One region of the Micromonospora sp. DT201 genome, then DNA from elsewhere that is predicted to be linked to it. Evidence: riboswitches for the same ligand, from Rfam matches in the RefSeq annotation. Region 1 holds a riboswitch; the other holds the start of a gene.

Region 1 (7,499 bases):
CGGCGTCGGCAGCGGATTTGCTGACCGCGTGCCGCCGGTACTGGAAGCACAGCGTGTTGTCGATCGCCATTTGCTCACCGCGCTGGATCAGGTCGATCACCAGAGCCAGATCCTGAATAACCTGGAACTCGTCGCGGAAGTCGACGGCCTTGAGCGCGTCCGTCCGCCAGCAGATCGACGGGAAGTAGAACCAGCAGCCGCGCAGCAGGCTGGCCGCCAGGTCCTCACCTCCCATCAGCTCGCGGGAGTCGATCCGGGGGGCGTACAGACGCCGCTTGGCCTCGTCGACGATCGTGTTGACCACCGTGCCCTCGGCGTCGATGACCTCGACCCCCGGCTGGACCATGCCGACGCCCGGGTACTGCTCGATCACCGATCGCACGGTGGCGATGTAGTTGGGGTGCATGATGTCGTCCGTGCCCATGATCACCAGGTACTCGTGCTCGGCGAGACCGACGCACTTGCGGTAGTTGGCGGTGATCCCAAGATTGCGCTCATTGCGCTGGTAGTTGACCCGCTCATCGTCGATGCCGGCGAACCACTCGGGCACCCCCGGCGCGGTGCCGTCGTCGACCACGGTGAGGCGCCACCCAGGGTCACTCTGCGCCATCACGCTGCGCACCGCCGCCTGCATGAGGGGCACACTTCCGTAGTACGGCAGCATAATGTCGACAATCATTGGGTCGGCAGGCCTCACTGTGCGTGGTGGAAAAGCTCGACAGGCGCGGCCACATTATCAGGCTCGCCCCCGCGATCGACCATCGCCGAACCGGCCGGGCGGCCACCTCCACCGCGCCGACGACGGTCCGACGCCGACCGCGGCGAGCGCTATCATCGTCGCGCCCGTAGCTCCCCGCCCCCGGATCGGACGCCAATGTCAGACCGCGCCGTCGCCACAGACGCGCATCCCGCGCAGACCGACGCGGGGAGTCCGCCCCGGTCCGCCGACGGGCCGGCCCGTCAGGCGGTCGTCCTCGCCCGCCGGCTGGCGCTCAGCGTCTGGTTCTGGCCGACCGCGTTCGCCGCGCTCGCCGTCGGGTGGCGCCTCGGCAGCCCGGAGATGTGGCACGACGAGTTGGTCACCATCAACGTGGCGGCCCGCTCCACCGGGCAGATCCGGGGCATGCTGGCGAACGTCGACGCCGTGCACGGTGCCTACTACCTGTTCATGCACGGCTGGACGATGCTGGTCGGCACCGGCCCCGCCGCAGTGCGACTGCCGTCGGCGCTGGCCATGATCCTCGCCACTGCCTGCGTGGCGCTGGTGGGGCGGCGGCTCTTCGACCAGACGACGGGTGTCGCCGCCGGGTTCGTCTTCGCCGTGGTGCCGACGGTCACCCGGTTCGGGCAGGAAACCCGCTCGTACGCCTTCGTCGTCCTCGCCGCGGCGGCGGCCACCCTGTTCCTACTCCGCGCACTGGAGCGGCCGGGGTTGTTGCGCTGGGCGGCGTACGCGCTCGCGGTGGCCGGCATCGGCCTGACGAACGTGGTGGCGCTGACCCTGCTGCTCGGGCACGGGACTGCCGTTCTGATCCACTGCTGGCGGGAGCGCCGCTGGTGGTCGCTGGCCTGGTTCGCGCTGGGTGCCGCCGGCGGGGTGGCGATCGCGACGCCGGTGATCCTGCGGGGCATGCGGCAGGCCGGACGGCAGATCAGCTGGATCCCGGACATCCCGCCCTGGACGGTCTGGGAGCAGGCATACGGCTCGACGCTGCTCGCCGTCGCGGTCACCGCGCTGGCCGCGGTGGGCGTGCTCACCCACCTGCGCCGCGACGTCGCCCGGACGGTGAGCGCGGCGCTGGTCGCCGTGCTGCCGGTGCCGGTGATCCTGGTGGCCTCGACCAACGACGTCAACTACTTCTTCTCCAAGTACCTGCTGTTCCTGCTGCCGGCGTGGGCTGTGCTCGCCGGTACCGGGATCGCCGTGTTGCGCCGCGCCCCACTGGTGGCGGCGGCGCTCGTGGTCGTCGCCGCCCTGTCCGTGCCCGGTCAGCTCGCGCTGCGCGGGGAGTACTCGCACGGCTGGTACACCTACCCGCAGGCACGGGCGTTCAAGCCGCTGTCCTACTCCGAGGCGGCACGGATCGTCGAGGCCGGCTACCAGCCTGGTGACGGCCTCGTCGCCGGCGGCGCCTGGTGGTGGATGCACGAACCCGGGGTGCGCTACTACCTCCCGGCGGACATCGCGCCGCGCAACGTCTTCGAGCAGCGGTCCGCGGCACAGCGCAACGAGCTGTTCGGGGCGGCGTGTGCCGACCCGGCGAGCTGTCTGCGGGACGAGCCGCGCATCTGGGTGCTGCTGCCGACGATCACCGACGCGCCGCTGACCGGGCTGCCGAAGAAGCAGGCCGCCGTGCTCACCGAGCGTTACCAGGTTGTTCAGGTGACCCACGCGACGGGGATCACCGTCGCCCTGCTGCAACGGCGCGGCTAAGCGGGTGCGGTTACCGCCGCCGACGCCCGGGTAGGGGATCGGCATGGCGGAACTGGCGACGCTCTGGATCATCCGGCACGGTGAGAGCACCGCGAACGTGGCGGCGACGCACGCCGAGGCGTCCGGCGAAGAGCTGATCGGGCTCAGTCACCGCGACGCCGACGTGCCGCTCTCCCCCACCGGCGAGGAGCAGGCCCGGGCCACCGGCCGTTGGCTGACCGGATTGCCCCCGGACCGCCGACCGGACGTGGCGGTGGTGTCGCCGTACCTGCGGGCAGTCTCCACCGCCGAGTTGGCGCTGCACGGCACCGGGGTGCCAGTGAGCCGGGACGAGCGGCTCCGCGACCGGGAGCTGGGCATCCTCGACGGCCTGACCGGGCACGGGGTGCGCCGACGGTATCCCGACGAGGCCGAACGCCGGGCCCGACTCGGCAAGTTCTACTACCGGCCGCCGGGTGGAGAGTCCTGGACCGACGTGGCGCTGCGGCTACGGACACTCCTCGGCGACCTGCGCCGGGACCACGAGGGCCAGCGTGTCCTGCTCTTTGGCCATGACGCGCTGGTCTTCCTGCTGCGCTACCTGGTGGAAGGGCTGACCGAGTCGGACCTGATGGCGCTGACCCGCGAGCACGTGATCGCCAACTGCTCGATCACCGACTGGTCCGCCGCCGAGCAGGATCAACTGATGCTGGGCGGATTCAACGAGGTTGGCCACCTGCAGCGGCAGGGCGCCCAGCCGACCAGGGAGGACGAGATCCATGCCGAACCGGTCTGAGGTGAAGGTGATCACGCCGGGGCTGCTACGGGACTGGGCGCTTCCGGTGCCGATCGGTGGCAAGGAGAGCCGGGGCACCGTGCTGGTGGTCGGCGGGTCACGCTTCACCCCCGGTGCGGTGCTGCTCGCCGGGGTGGCCGCGCTGCGCGCCGGTGCCGGGGTGCTCCAGCTCGCCGCCGCCGAGTCCACCGCCGCCACGCTGAGCATCCAGGTGCCCGAGGCACTGGTGGTCGGGCTGCCGGAGACCCCCGACGGCGCGGTCGCCGCAGACCGGAACGGCCAGCTCGACGAGTTGGTCGCTCAGGCCGACGTGGTGGCTGTCGGGCCCGGGCTGAAGGCGATCGACGAGACCAACCGATTGCTGAGCCTGGTCCTGGACGCTGCCCGGCCGCAGACGTCGCTGGTGCTCGACGCGTACGCCCTCGGTGCGCTCAGCCACGCACCGGACCTGCTGGTCGGCTCGGGCCGGCCCGTGGTGCTCACCCCGAACGTCACCGAGGCCAGGCACCTGCTCGGGCGCGACCCGGGCGACGACCTGGACGCCGAGGCGGCCGAGTTGGCCGTCCGGTACGAGGCGGTCGTCTCGCTCTACGGGCACGTGGCCGCCCCGGACGGGCGTGGTTGGCGGGAGGAGAGTGGCGACGCCGGGCTGGGCACCTCCGGCAGCGGGGATGTGCTCGCCGGGTTGCTGGCGGGGCTGTTGTCGCGCGGCGCGGACCCGGCACAGGCCGCCTGCTGGGGCTCGTTCGCGCACGCGGTGAGCGGCCAACGTCTGGTCCCCCGGTACGGCCGAATCGGCTTCCTCGCCCGGGAGCTGCTCGACGAGATCCCCGGAACGCTGGCCACCGCCTGAGCGGCTGATATCCACTGTTTCCGCATTTGACCTGCTGGGTACCGGATTCACACCAGACGAGATCAGGGAGGTCATACCCGTGTCGACCGATGCCATCGTCCTGCTCAAAGAGGACCACAAGGAGATGCGCCGCCTGTTCAAGGCCTTCCAGGATGCCGAGGAGGGGCCGGCGAGCCAGCGGCAGAAGCATGGATGCCACCGATGAACGCTTCAACGCCAAGACGACGGTGCTGATCGAGAACGTCACCCACCACGTCGAGGAGGAAGAGGAGGAGTGGTTCCCCAAGGTCCGCGACGCCCTGGGTCGCAAGCAGTTGCAGGAGATCGGCGAGAGGATGATCGCGCTACGGGCGGACGCCCCGCGCACCCCCACCGCTCCGAAGGCGATCAAGAAGGCGATCGACGCGGTGACCGCCTGATCACCCTTCAACTCGTTACCGGCAGCGGTAACCGCTCCCCACCGTGTGCCCGACGTCGACCGCCCAACCCTCCGGTCGCCGGTGTACGGAGGTCCGCCCGGGACGGCCCCGGCCAGCCCGGTAGGATCACACCGGGCCGTTACTGGCGCGTTGGGATGGACAACCATCGGGGAGCGGCCCCGTCACGAGGACGTTTGCCGAGCGCCTGGGCCTTCCCGCACGTCTGTTGGAGGTCGCATGTCGCGCAACGCCGAGTCCACCGCATTCCGTAGTGCCCTTGAGGTGATCCGGGCTGTCGAGCCACGGGTGGCCGACGCCATCGGCGCCGAGCTGACCGACCAGCGGGAGTCGCTCAAGCTCATCGCCAGCGAAAACTACGCCTCCCCGGCGACGCTCCTGGCCATGGGCAACTGGTTCAGTGACAAGTACGCCGAGGGCACCGTCGGGCGCCGCTTCTACGCCGGCTGCCAGAACGTCGACACCGTCGAGGCACTCGCCGCCGAGCACGCCCGGGAGCTGTTCGGTGCCGCGCACGCGTACGTGCAGCCGCACTCGGGCATCGACGCCAACCTGGTCGCGTTCTGGGCGGTGCTGGCCGACCGGGTGGAGTCCCCCGCGCTGAAGAAGGCCCAGGTCCGCCAGGTCAACGATCTCACCGAGGCCGACTGGTTCGCCCTGCGGCGGGAGCTGGGCAACCAGCGGATGCTCGGCATGTCGCTGGACGCTGGCGGCCACCTCACCCACGGCTTCCGGCCGAACATCTCCGGCAAGATGTTCGACCAGCGCAGCTACGGCACCGACCCGACGACCGGCCTGATCGACTACGACCGGGTGGCCGAGGTGGCCCGCGAGTTCAAGCCGCTGATCCTGGTCGGCGGCTACTCGGCGTACCCCCGGAAGGTGAACTTCCGGATCCTGCGGGAGATCGCCGACTCGGTCGGCGCCACCTTCATGGTCGACATGGCGCACTTCGCCGGCCTGGTCGCGGGCAAGGTGTTCACTGGCGACTTCGACCCGGTGCCGCACGCGCACATCGTCACCACGACCACCCACAAGTCGCTGCGCGGCCCGCGCGGCGGCATGGTGCTCTGCCAGCCGGAGCTGGCCGACCAGGTGGACCGGGGCTGCCCGATGGTGCTCGGTGGCCCGCTGCCGCACGTGATGGCCGCCAAGGCGGTCGCCCTCGCGGAGGCCCGCCGCCCCGACTTCGCCGACTACGCCCAGCGGATCGTCGACAACGCGCAGGCCCTCGCCGAAGGGCTGCTGCGCCGGGGCGCGAAGCTGGTCACCGGCGGCACCGACAACCACCTGGTGCTGATCGACGTGTCCGGCTACGGGCTCACCGGCCGGCAGGCCGAGCAGGCGCTGCTCGACTCGGGCATCGTCACCAACCGCAACTCGGTCCCGCAGGACCCGAACGGGGCCTGGTACACGTCGGGCATCCGGATCGGCACCCCGGCACTGACCACCCGCGGCCTGGGCACCGCCGAGATGGACCAGACCGCGGAGCTGATCCACACCGTGCTGGCCCAGACCACCGCCGGCGCCAACGCCGACGGCACGGCCTCGAAGGCCAAGTACGTCCTCGACCCCGACCTGGCCGACAAGATCGCCCGCCAGGCCACCGATCTGCTGGCCCCGCACCCGCTCTACCCGGCCATCGACCTGGCCTGACAGCTCGTCCGGGCGGCTCACGGACACCGAGGCGCCGGGATCACTGGGCGTAACGCCGCCGGTGGCACTCGCCTGAATGAGCGATATACCGCTGAGTCATAGTTATGACTCAGCGGTATATCGCTCTTCGAGTCAGCTGCGCACCTCAGGCCAGGGGACGCTTGAGGTGGTAGCGGTGGACTTCGGTGCTGCCCTGGACGTTGTTCACGTCTTCGGCGGCGGAGACCAACTCCCACCCCTCCCGGCCGGCGATATTGAGGTGCGCGATGGCGGTGTCACCGAAGGCCGTGATGTCCTTGCGTGACCCGTCCGGGGCGTACCAGACGAACGAGACATGGAAATTGCGGCCCTGTCCCTGATAGCGGCGGACGAGCAGGGCGTACTCCCAGGCAACCATGTGGCCCATTATGACCGTCCACCCAGGACGGCGGTACGCAGGCCGTCGCGCATTGCCAGCCGGTGAACGCGGTGTGTCAACCCACGAGTTGAACCGGTCGTTGCTCAGCCCATCTCGACCGTGCGCAGGTCTCCCGCCGCCGCCGGGTCGGGGCAGCCGGCCAGGGTCAGCGCGTCGGTCAGCTCGGCGGCGAGCAGGGCCAGCGCGTCCCGGGCCGCGCTCTGACCACCGACGGCCAGCGCCCAGAGCAGCGGCCTGCCGACCAGAACCCCGGCCGCCCCCAGCGCGAGCGCCCGCAGCACGTCGGTGCCGCTCCGGATGCCGCTGTCCAGCAGCACCTGGCACCGGTCGCCGACCGCGTCGACGACCTCCGGCAGCATGGTGATGCTGGCGGGCGCCCCGTCGAGTTGCCGGCCGCCGTGGTTGGAGACGACCACCGCGTCCGCGCCGATCCGCACCGCCTCGACCGCGTCACGCGGGTCCAGCACGCCCTTGACCACGAGTGGCAGGTCGACCTGCTCCCGCAACCAGGCAAGGTCCGCCCAGCGCAGCGCCGGCGCGAACGACGTGGCGACCGCGGACACTCCCGGTGCGCCAGCGTGCGCCAGGGCACCGCGGCCGTCCGGCAGATTCGCGGCGACCACGTCGGCCGGCAGCCGGAACTCGTTGCGAAGATCCCGGGGGTGTCGGCCGAGCACCGGGACGTCCACGGTGAGCACCAGTGCCCGGCAACCCGCAGCGACGACCCGGTCCAGTAGGTCACGGACCAGGGCACGCTCACGCAGCCAGTACAGCTGGAACCAGACCTCCGCGCCCGCACCGGTGACCTGTTCGATCGGGGTGCTGCCCAGCGTGCTGGCCACGTAGGGCACGCCGGCTGCACCGGCAGCCGCCGCGAGGGCCAGCTCCCCGTCCGGGTGCACCAGTCGCTGGTACGCCAGGGGCGC
Region 2 (7,499 bases), on a different contig from region 1:
GTCGTCCTGCTCCGCAACGAACGGGTGCGAAAGGCTTGAGTCTCCACCGGGGGGAGACGCGAGGGTGGGGGCATGAGCGGGGAGACGCGTTACACGATCGGCGACCTGGCACAGCGGACCGGCCTGAGCGTCAAGACCATCCGGTACTACGCCGACAGCGGGATCGCGCCACCGACCGACCGGAGCCCGGCCGGCTACCGGCGGTACGGCCCGGACGCTGTCGCCCGGTTGGAGTTGGTCCGCACACTGCGTGACCTGGGCGTCGACCTGGCCACCATCCTCCGCGTGGTGGATTGCGAGGTGCCGTTGGCGGAGGTGGCCGCCGCGCACGCCGAGGCGCTGGCGGTGCAGATCCGTCTCCTGGGGCTCCGGCGGGCGGTGCTCCTGGTGGCGGCGAGGCGAGGGTCGGGAGCGGCCGAGGTGGACGACCTGCACCGGCTGGCCCAGCTCACCGCGCGTGAGCGGGAGCACCTGGTCGGGGATTTCCTGGACATCGTCTTCGAGGGCGCGGACGACCAGCCCACCTACCCGGGCGTGATCGTCTCGATGACACCGCAGCTGCCCGACGAGCCCACCACCGAGCAGGTCGAGGCATGGTTGGAGCTGGCCGAGCTGTGCCAGGATCCCACCTTCCGCGCAAGCATGCGGCGGTTGGCGCGGCAGCACGCCGCCGACCACGACGTCCCGGGGCTGCCCCGCCCGGACGCCGTCGCGGTGGTCCGGGACGCGGTGGCCCCCGCCCTCGCGGTCAACCTCGATCCGACCGGGCCGGGAGCCGATGCCGTGGTCGCGGCGGTCACCAGCCGGTATGCGAGCCTCCAGGGCCGTCCCGACGACGCCGATCTGCGCCAGCGGCTGCTCGACCGGCTGACAGTGGCCAACGACCCCCGCCGGGACCGGTACCTCGACCTGCTGTCGGTGATCAACGGCTGGTCGGCCGGCGATGCGGTCGCGCCAGCGGTGGCCTGGTTCCTCCAGGCTCTGCACGCCCGGATGCCCGAGCCGGCTCACTGAGCTGGTGGGTCGACCCCCGGGTGTCAGCCGAACCAGGTCACCGCCTGGCCGTGCCCTCGGGTCCACGCCAGCGGCTTCCCGTCGAGCGCGAGAACGTTGTGCAGCGCATCGTTCGGCGGGTGGGGCAAGCCGTCGTACCGCAGCACATCCGGGGCCTCGTTTGCGACCCAGTGCCCGGGCAGGTCACCGACCAGCCGAACGAACGCCTCCCGGCGCGGGGCGGGCACCTGGTAGAGCACCGACGTGTGAAAGACCACAAGCGTCGCGCCGGCTGGTGCCTGAGTGGCCAGCGCCGGCAGGTCGTCCACGAGGTCACCGCGGACAAGCAGCGGCGGGTCCGCCGCCGCGACCGCCGCCGCGGCACGAAGCCGGGCCCGCCGGTGCGCGTGCTCCGGCCAGATCAGCGCGTCCAGCCAGGACACATCGTCGGGGTCGGTCACGTCGAGCGGGTTGAGGTCGAGGCCGGCCCGCCACACCACCTGGGGTACGCGCGTCGGCGGCACCAACCCGCTTGCCGCGCACTCCAGGACCGGCTCGCCGGACCCGACCTGATGCTCGCCGTAGCGGTACGCGTACCGGTCGGGATAGAGGCAGAGCCCGGCAGACGCACCGACCTCCAGCAGGGCAAGGGGCTGCGGCAGAGCGGCGAGCACCGGCAGCAGGGCTGCGCAGCGGCCGCTCTCGTTCGTCTGGGTGGCCCGGGTGCGCAGCTGCGCCTCAACGGCGGGCCAGTGCGTCACCGTGTAGTCGAGGAAGGCGACCGGGTCGTCGACCGGGCCGCCGAGCCAGCGGACGACGCCGAACAGCAGGTTCGGCTGTCGTTTGGCGGGTGGAAGCGTGCCGAGCAGGGCGAGCAGGGCGTCGTCGTGGGCCACAGCGTGCGACAGGCGCTCGTACGTGGGCGACAACCCGCGCACCTCGCGGCTACCGAACCTGACGTATGCCTCGGCGGTTGTCATGCCCCTCATCGTCGCAGCCGTTTCACGGCATTTCAGCCCCCGTTGACGTGCGTCGCCTCACCCGCCTCGTAGAGTGCTGCGGCGGCCGGAACGTTGAGCAGCAGCTCAGCCGACCGGCAGAGGTCAACGGAGAGGTACGTGTCGTGCAGGGTGAAGGTGTTCGGGTACTGATCGTTGGCGGTGGTGTCGCGGGATTGGCGACGGTGGCCGCGTTGCGGGGTTGGGGCGCGACGGTCGACGTGGTCGAGCGGGCACCCGGGCCGACCGACTCCGGCACTGGCATCTACCTCACCGGCAACGCGACCCGCATGCTCGACGTACTCGGTCTGCGGGAGCCGGTCGCCGACGTCGCCGTGGAGATCACGCGGCAGCGCAGCGCCAACCAGCGCGGCCGTCGCCTCTTCGACATCGACGTGACCGCGCTGTGGCAGGGCGTCGGCCCGTGTGTGTCGCTGCCCCGGGCGCAGTTGCACCGGGCGCTGCTCGCCGGTGTCGGCGACGCGCCGATCCGCTGGGGCCGCCAGCCGGTCGCGCTCGCCGAAGAGGGCGACCTGGTCGCCGTCGAGTTCGACGATGGCAGTACGCAACGGTACGACCTGGTGATCGGCGCCGACGGGGTGAACTCGACGGTCCGCCGGCTCACCTTCGACGGTCAGGCGGCCCGCGACCTCGGCCAATACGCGTACCGGTGGGTCGCTCCCCGCATCGACGACGAGCCGGTCTGGTCGGTGCAGTTGGGGCGCGGTCGGCAGTTCCTCACGATCCCGATCAGCGCCGAGCAGACGTACTGCTACTACAACGACGGCCCGGTGGTCGACCGGCCGGGCTGGCGTGAGGAGCTGGGCGCGACGTACACCGACCCGGTCGGCGTCATGCTCAAGGCCCTCGACCACGACGACAGCACCCTGCACGCCGGGCCCAACCAGGAGGTCGTGCTCGACTCGTGGTCCCGGGGGCCGGTGCTGCTGATCGGCGACGCCGCCCACGCCACCTCGCCGAACATGGCCCAGGGCGCGGCGATGGCCCTGGAGGACGCGGTCGTGCTCGCTTCGTCGTTGGCCACCGCCGGGTCCATCGCCGAGGCCCTGCGCGGGTACGAGGCGCGGCGCCGCCCGCGTACGAACTGGGTGCTCAGCCAGACCCATCGCCGCGACAAGGCCACCGGGCTCCCGCCCACGCTGCGCGACCTGGTGATGCGCCGCCTCGGCGAGCAGATGTTCCGCTCGAACTACGGGCCCCTGTTCGCCCAGCCCTGACCGGTCCGAGCTGACCGGTCGAGGCTGGGCGTGCCCAGCACCGCTCAGGGCAGCTGGCCCGGCCGTCGGCGCCGGGAATCACATACATCCGCATTGGCACGAGAAACGAGTTTGTTTTTCCCGCCGCGTTCAGCAATAAAGAAATCGCTATGTATACGTGCATGGATGCAGCACGGAAACCGGGCTACGTGGTGTTAGTCACGGCTGCACCGTCGACGCCGGGCTTGTGGCTCGGCTCATAGTCGACCGCACCTTGCTACCCGAAAGTAGCGGCATATATTTCCGCTGTCGCCGGTCGGGATGGGCGCTGCGCTGATACGCGACGGCGCGTGGCGGCAACGCACTCCAGATCCGATCATTTGAATCCATGCGGGCAGGAACATTATCTTGAACAGCATTCCGTCGCTTCTTCTCGTACACGGCGCCTGGCACGGGCCCTGGGCCTGGCAGTCGCTCGTCGAGCAGTTCCCGGATATCGAGATCCACACCGTTGCGCTACCCAGTAGCGGCAACGACCCCGCTGCCCTCGGGGACCTCTACGACGACGCGGCCGTGGTCAAGGCCGCCGTCGCCGCCATCGACGGCCCGGTCGTGGTCGTCGCCCACTCCTACGGTGGTGCCCCGGTCACGGAGGCGCTCGCTGCCGCGGACAACGTACGCCGAATTGTTTATCTCGCTGCTTTTCAGCCGGACGTCGGCGATTCGCTCTTCTCCACCGCCGGTGGCGTTGCTCCGCCGTGGTGGGAGGTGCACGAGCGGACGGACCTGAAGGGCAAGGGTCACATCGAGCCATCGCAGCCCCGAGAGGTCTTCTACGGCGACGTCGATCCGGAGATCGCGGAACAGGCCATTGCACGACTCGGACTCCAGTCCTGGGCCTCGACGCAGCAGCCGCTGACCGAGGCGGCGTGGCGCACCATTCCCAGCACCTACATCATCTGTGAGGCCGACAACGCTCTTCCGCCCTTCGCCCAGGAGCTCATGGCCAAGCGGGCCGAGCGGGTGTTGCGGATGAACTCCTCGCACTCGCCGTTCCTTTCTCAGCCCGTCGAGTTGGCCGCGCTGATCCGGGCGGAACTCTCCGCCTGACGCACGCGGCGCGGGTAGCGGGTGGGCGCGCCCGCCCGCCCGGCTCCGTCGACGGCACCAATGCCGACGAGCGATATACCTCAGAGTCATTAATATGACTCTGAGGTATATCGACGAACGGCACCATGCCCCCGGTGCGGGTCTGCCCGGCACTCAAGGGCTCTGCTGGTCCAGGTGGGCAGTCGCCCTGGTCATGCGGCATTATCGAACCACCGGCGACTGGCGGCACGGGGATGGTGCAACCATCGGGGAGCCTCTCGCGGGCGTCGACCGCCTGGGCGCCTGCGTCGAGGGACCGTCATGACCACGACCAGCAAATCCGTAGAACACCACACCCCGTCGGGCCCAGCCCGACTCCTGCCGGGTGCACCCGTCGCCGAGGCCGTCCTGGCCGAGACCGCCGCCGCAGCCGCCCGCCTACGCAGCCGCGGGATCACACCGAGCCTCGCCACCATCCTCGTCGGCGACGACGACGCCAGCGCCGGTTACATCGCCATCAAGCAGCGTCAGGCCGCCGCGCTCGGGTTCGCGTCGCCGCACGTGCATCTGCCTGCCACCGCCGCCCAGGCCGACCTACACCGGTCCATTGCCCGATTCAACGCCGATCCCGCCGTGCACGGACTGCTCGTGCAGTACCCCGTTCCGGGGCATCTGGACTACGACGCGGCGCTGCAGACCATCGACCCGGACAAGGACGTCGACGGCATGCATCCGCTGAACATGGGGCGTCTCGCCGTCGGCCTGCCCGGCCCGCTGCCGTGCACTCCCGCCGGCATCGAAGCCCTCCTGGCGCACTACGAGATCCCGGTCGCCGGTCGTGAGGTCGTCATCCTCGGCCGGGGTGCCACCCTTGGCCGACCCCTGGCGATGCTGCTCGCCCAGAAGCGCCCGACCGCCAACGCCGCCGTCACCGTCGTACACACTGGCGTGCCCGACTGGGCCCGCTACACCCGCCGCGCCGACATCCTCGTCGCCGCCGCCGGCGTACCCCGGATCGTTCAGCCTGAGCACGTCAAGCCCGGCGCCGTCGTCATCGGTGCCGGCGTCCGGTACGAAGGGCGGCGTCTCCTACCGGACGTGGACGAAGCGTGCGCCGAGGTCGCCGGCGCCATCACGCCCCGGGTTGGCGGGGTCGGTCCGACCACCGTCGCGATGCTGTTCCGCAACGCCGTACGCGCCGCCGAACGCGCGAGCCAGTAGCCCGGTCACCGCCGCAGGTATGCCGCCGGCCTCGGCATGATCAGGGCAACAACACGAACACCTGGATAAGGCGCTGCCCCGACTCCCACGAGGGAAGCCGGGGCAGCGCCCGCGTTTCGCGTTACGTCAGCTGCAGCCGCTGGTGGAGCCGCAGCCCTCGCAGACGTAGCAGCTACCGGCCGGGCGCATCTTCGTACCGCAGGTGAAGCAGAGCGGTGCGTCGGCGGCCTTGCCGATCACGGCCTCCAGCAACTCGGTGCTGGAACCCACGCTCGGAGCCGGCTTGGCGGCGGCCACGTCGGCCATCTCCTGGGCCGGCTGCGCGACGGCCTCCGGCTTGGCCGGGGTCTCCACCGGTGCCGAGGACGCCATCGCGGTGAGCTCCACACCAGTGACCGCGGCAGCTTCCGCGTCGGCCTCGGCCCGCAGTTGGGCGGCCCGCTCGGACGCGGTGAAGATGCCCAGCTCGGCACGGCGCTCGTACGGCAGGAAGTCCAGCGCCAGGCGACGGAAGATGTAGTCCATCACCGAGGCCGCCATCCGCACGTCCGGGTCGTCGGTCATACCGGCCGGCTCGAAGCGCATGTTGGTGAACTTGCTGACGAACGTCTCCAGCGGCACGCCGTACTGCAGGCCGATGCTGATGGCCACCGAGAAGGCGTCCATCACCCCGGCCAGGGTCGAGCCCTGCTTGGACATCTTGAGGAAGACCTCACCGAGGCCGTCATCCGGGTAGGACGACGCGGTCAGGTAGCCCTCGGCGCCGCCGACGGAGAAGCTGACCGTCTCGGACGGGCGCTTCTTCGGCAGGCGCTTACGCACCGGCCGGTACTCGATGACCTTCTCCACCGCGGCCGGGGCGGCCGGCGCGGTCTCGACGGCGGCCGGCTCGGTGGCCTTGTTGGACTTGGCCACCGAGAGCGGCTGGCCGACCTTGCAGTTGTCCCGGTAGATCGCCAGCGCCTTGAGGCCGAGCTTCCAGCCCTCGAAGTAGATCTTCTCGACGTCCTCGACGGTGGCTGCCTCCGGCATGTTGACCGTCTTGGAGATGGCACCGGAGACGAACGGCTGGATCGCCGCCATCATCCGCACGTGCCCCATCGGGGCGATCGTCCGCTCCCCCATGGCGCAGTCGAAGACCGGGTAGTGCTCCGGCTTGAGGCCCGGGGCGTCCACCACGTGGCCGTGGTCGGCGATGTGCTCGACGATCGCCTCGACCTGCTCCTCGGGGTAGCCGAGGCTGCGCAGGGCGCGCGGAACCGTCTGGTTGACGATCTGCATCGAGCCGCCGCCGACCAGCTTCTTGAACTTGACAAGCGCCAGGTCCGGCTCCACGCCGGTCGTGTCGCAGTCCATCATGAAGCCGATCGTGCCGGTCGGCGCGAGGACGCTCGCCTGCGCGTTGCGCCAACCGAACTTGTCACCGATCTTGTTGCCCTGGGTCCACTGCTTGGTCGCCTCGCGGACGATCGCGGTGGCCACCGGGCTGGTCGGCTTGATCTCGTCGTTGGCTGCGGCGTGCTTACGCATGACCCGCTTGTGCGGCTCGGCGTTGCGGGCGTAGCCGTCGTACGCGCCGACGACGCCAGCCAGCTCAGCCGAGCGGCGGTAGGCGGTGCCGGTCATCAGGGACGTGATCGACGCGGCGACCGAGCGGCCCTGCTCCGAGTCGTACGGCAGGCCGGTGGCCATCAGCAGGGCGCCGAGGTTGGCGTAGCCGATGCCGAGCTGCCGGTAGGCGCGGGAGGTCTCGCCGATCTTCTCGGTCGGGAAGTCCGCGAAGCAGATCGAGATGTCCATCGCGGTGATGACGAACTCGACGGACTTGACGAACTTCTCCACCTCGAAGCCACCGTCGGCGCGGAGGAACTTCATCAGGTTGAGCGAGGCCAGGTTGCACGAGGAGTTGTCCAGGTGCAGGTACTCCGAGCACGGGTTCGACGCGGTGATCCGCCCGGTCTCCGGGCAGGTGTGCCAGTCG

Evidence for each region. Region 1 has a riboswitch for ZMP and ZTP ahead of ACLQ28_RS11320 (glycine hydroxymethyltransferase). Riboswitches for the same ligand answer to the same signal wherever they lie in the genome.
Region 2: linked by a shared signal. The riboswitch ahead of ACLQ28_RS12085 (bifunctional 5,10-methylenetetrahydrofolate dehydrogenase/5,10-methenyltetrahydrofolate cyclohydrolase) and the one ahead of ACLQ28_RS11320 (glycine hydroxymethyltransferase) in region 1 are both predicted to bind ZMP and ZTP.

Annotation. Positions count from the first base shown of each region.
Region 1 covers NZ_JBNCKP010000004.1:395,752-403,250, reverse strand. The annotation lists gene ACLQ28_RS11350 (glycosyltransferase family 2 protein) at 1-679, opposite strand, end outside; gene ACLQ28_RS11345 (glycosyltransferase family 39 protein) at 875-2,434, shown strand; gene ACLQ28_RS11340 (histidine phosphatase family protein) at 2,478-3,209, shown strand; gene ACLQ28_RS11335 (NAD(P)H-hydrate dehydratase) at 3,193-4,062, shown strand; gene ACLQ28_RS11330 (hypothetical protein) at 4,142-4,267, shown strand; gene ACLQ28_RS11325 (hypothetical protein) at 4,251-4,481, shown strand; ZMP/ZTP riboswitch at 4,610-4,699, shown strand; gene ACLQ28_RS11320 (glycine hydroxymethyltransferase) at 4,719-6,155, shown strand; gene ACLQ28_RS11315 (hypothetical protein) at 6,301-6,561, opposite strand; gene ACLQ28_RS11310 (alpha-hydroxy acid oxidase) at 6,657-7,499, opposite strand, start outside.
Region 2 covers NZ_JBNCKP010000005.1:90,427-97,925, reverse strand. The annotation lists gene ACLQ28_RS12110 (dihydrofolate reductase family protein) at 1-39, shown strand, start outside; gene ACLQ28_RS12105 (MerR family transcriptional regulator) at 73-1,014, shown strand; gene ACLQ28_RS12100 (DUF2332 domain-containing protein) at 1,038-1,973, opposite strand; gene ACLQ28_RS12095 (FAD-dependent monooxygenase) at 2,117-3,229, shown strand; gene ACLQ28_RS12090 (alpha/beta hydrolase) at 3,617-4,318, shown strand; ZMP/ZTP riboswitch at 4,524-4,605, shown strand; gene ACLQ28_RS12085 (bifunctional 5,10-methylenetetrahydrofolate dehydrogenase/5,10-methenyltetrahydrofolate cyclohydrolase) at 4,619-5,518, shown strand; gene ACLQ28_RS12080 (vitamin B12-dependent ribonucleotide reductase) at 5,645-7,499, opposite strand, start outside.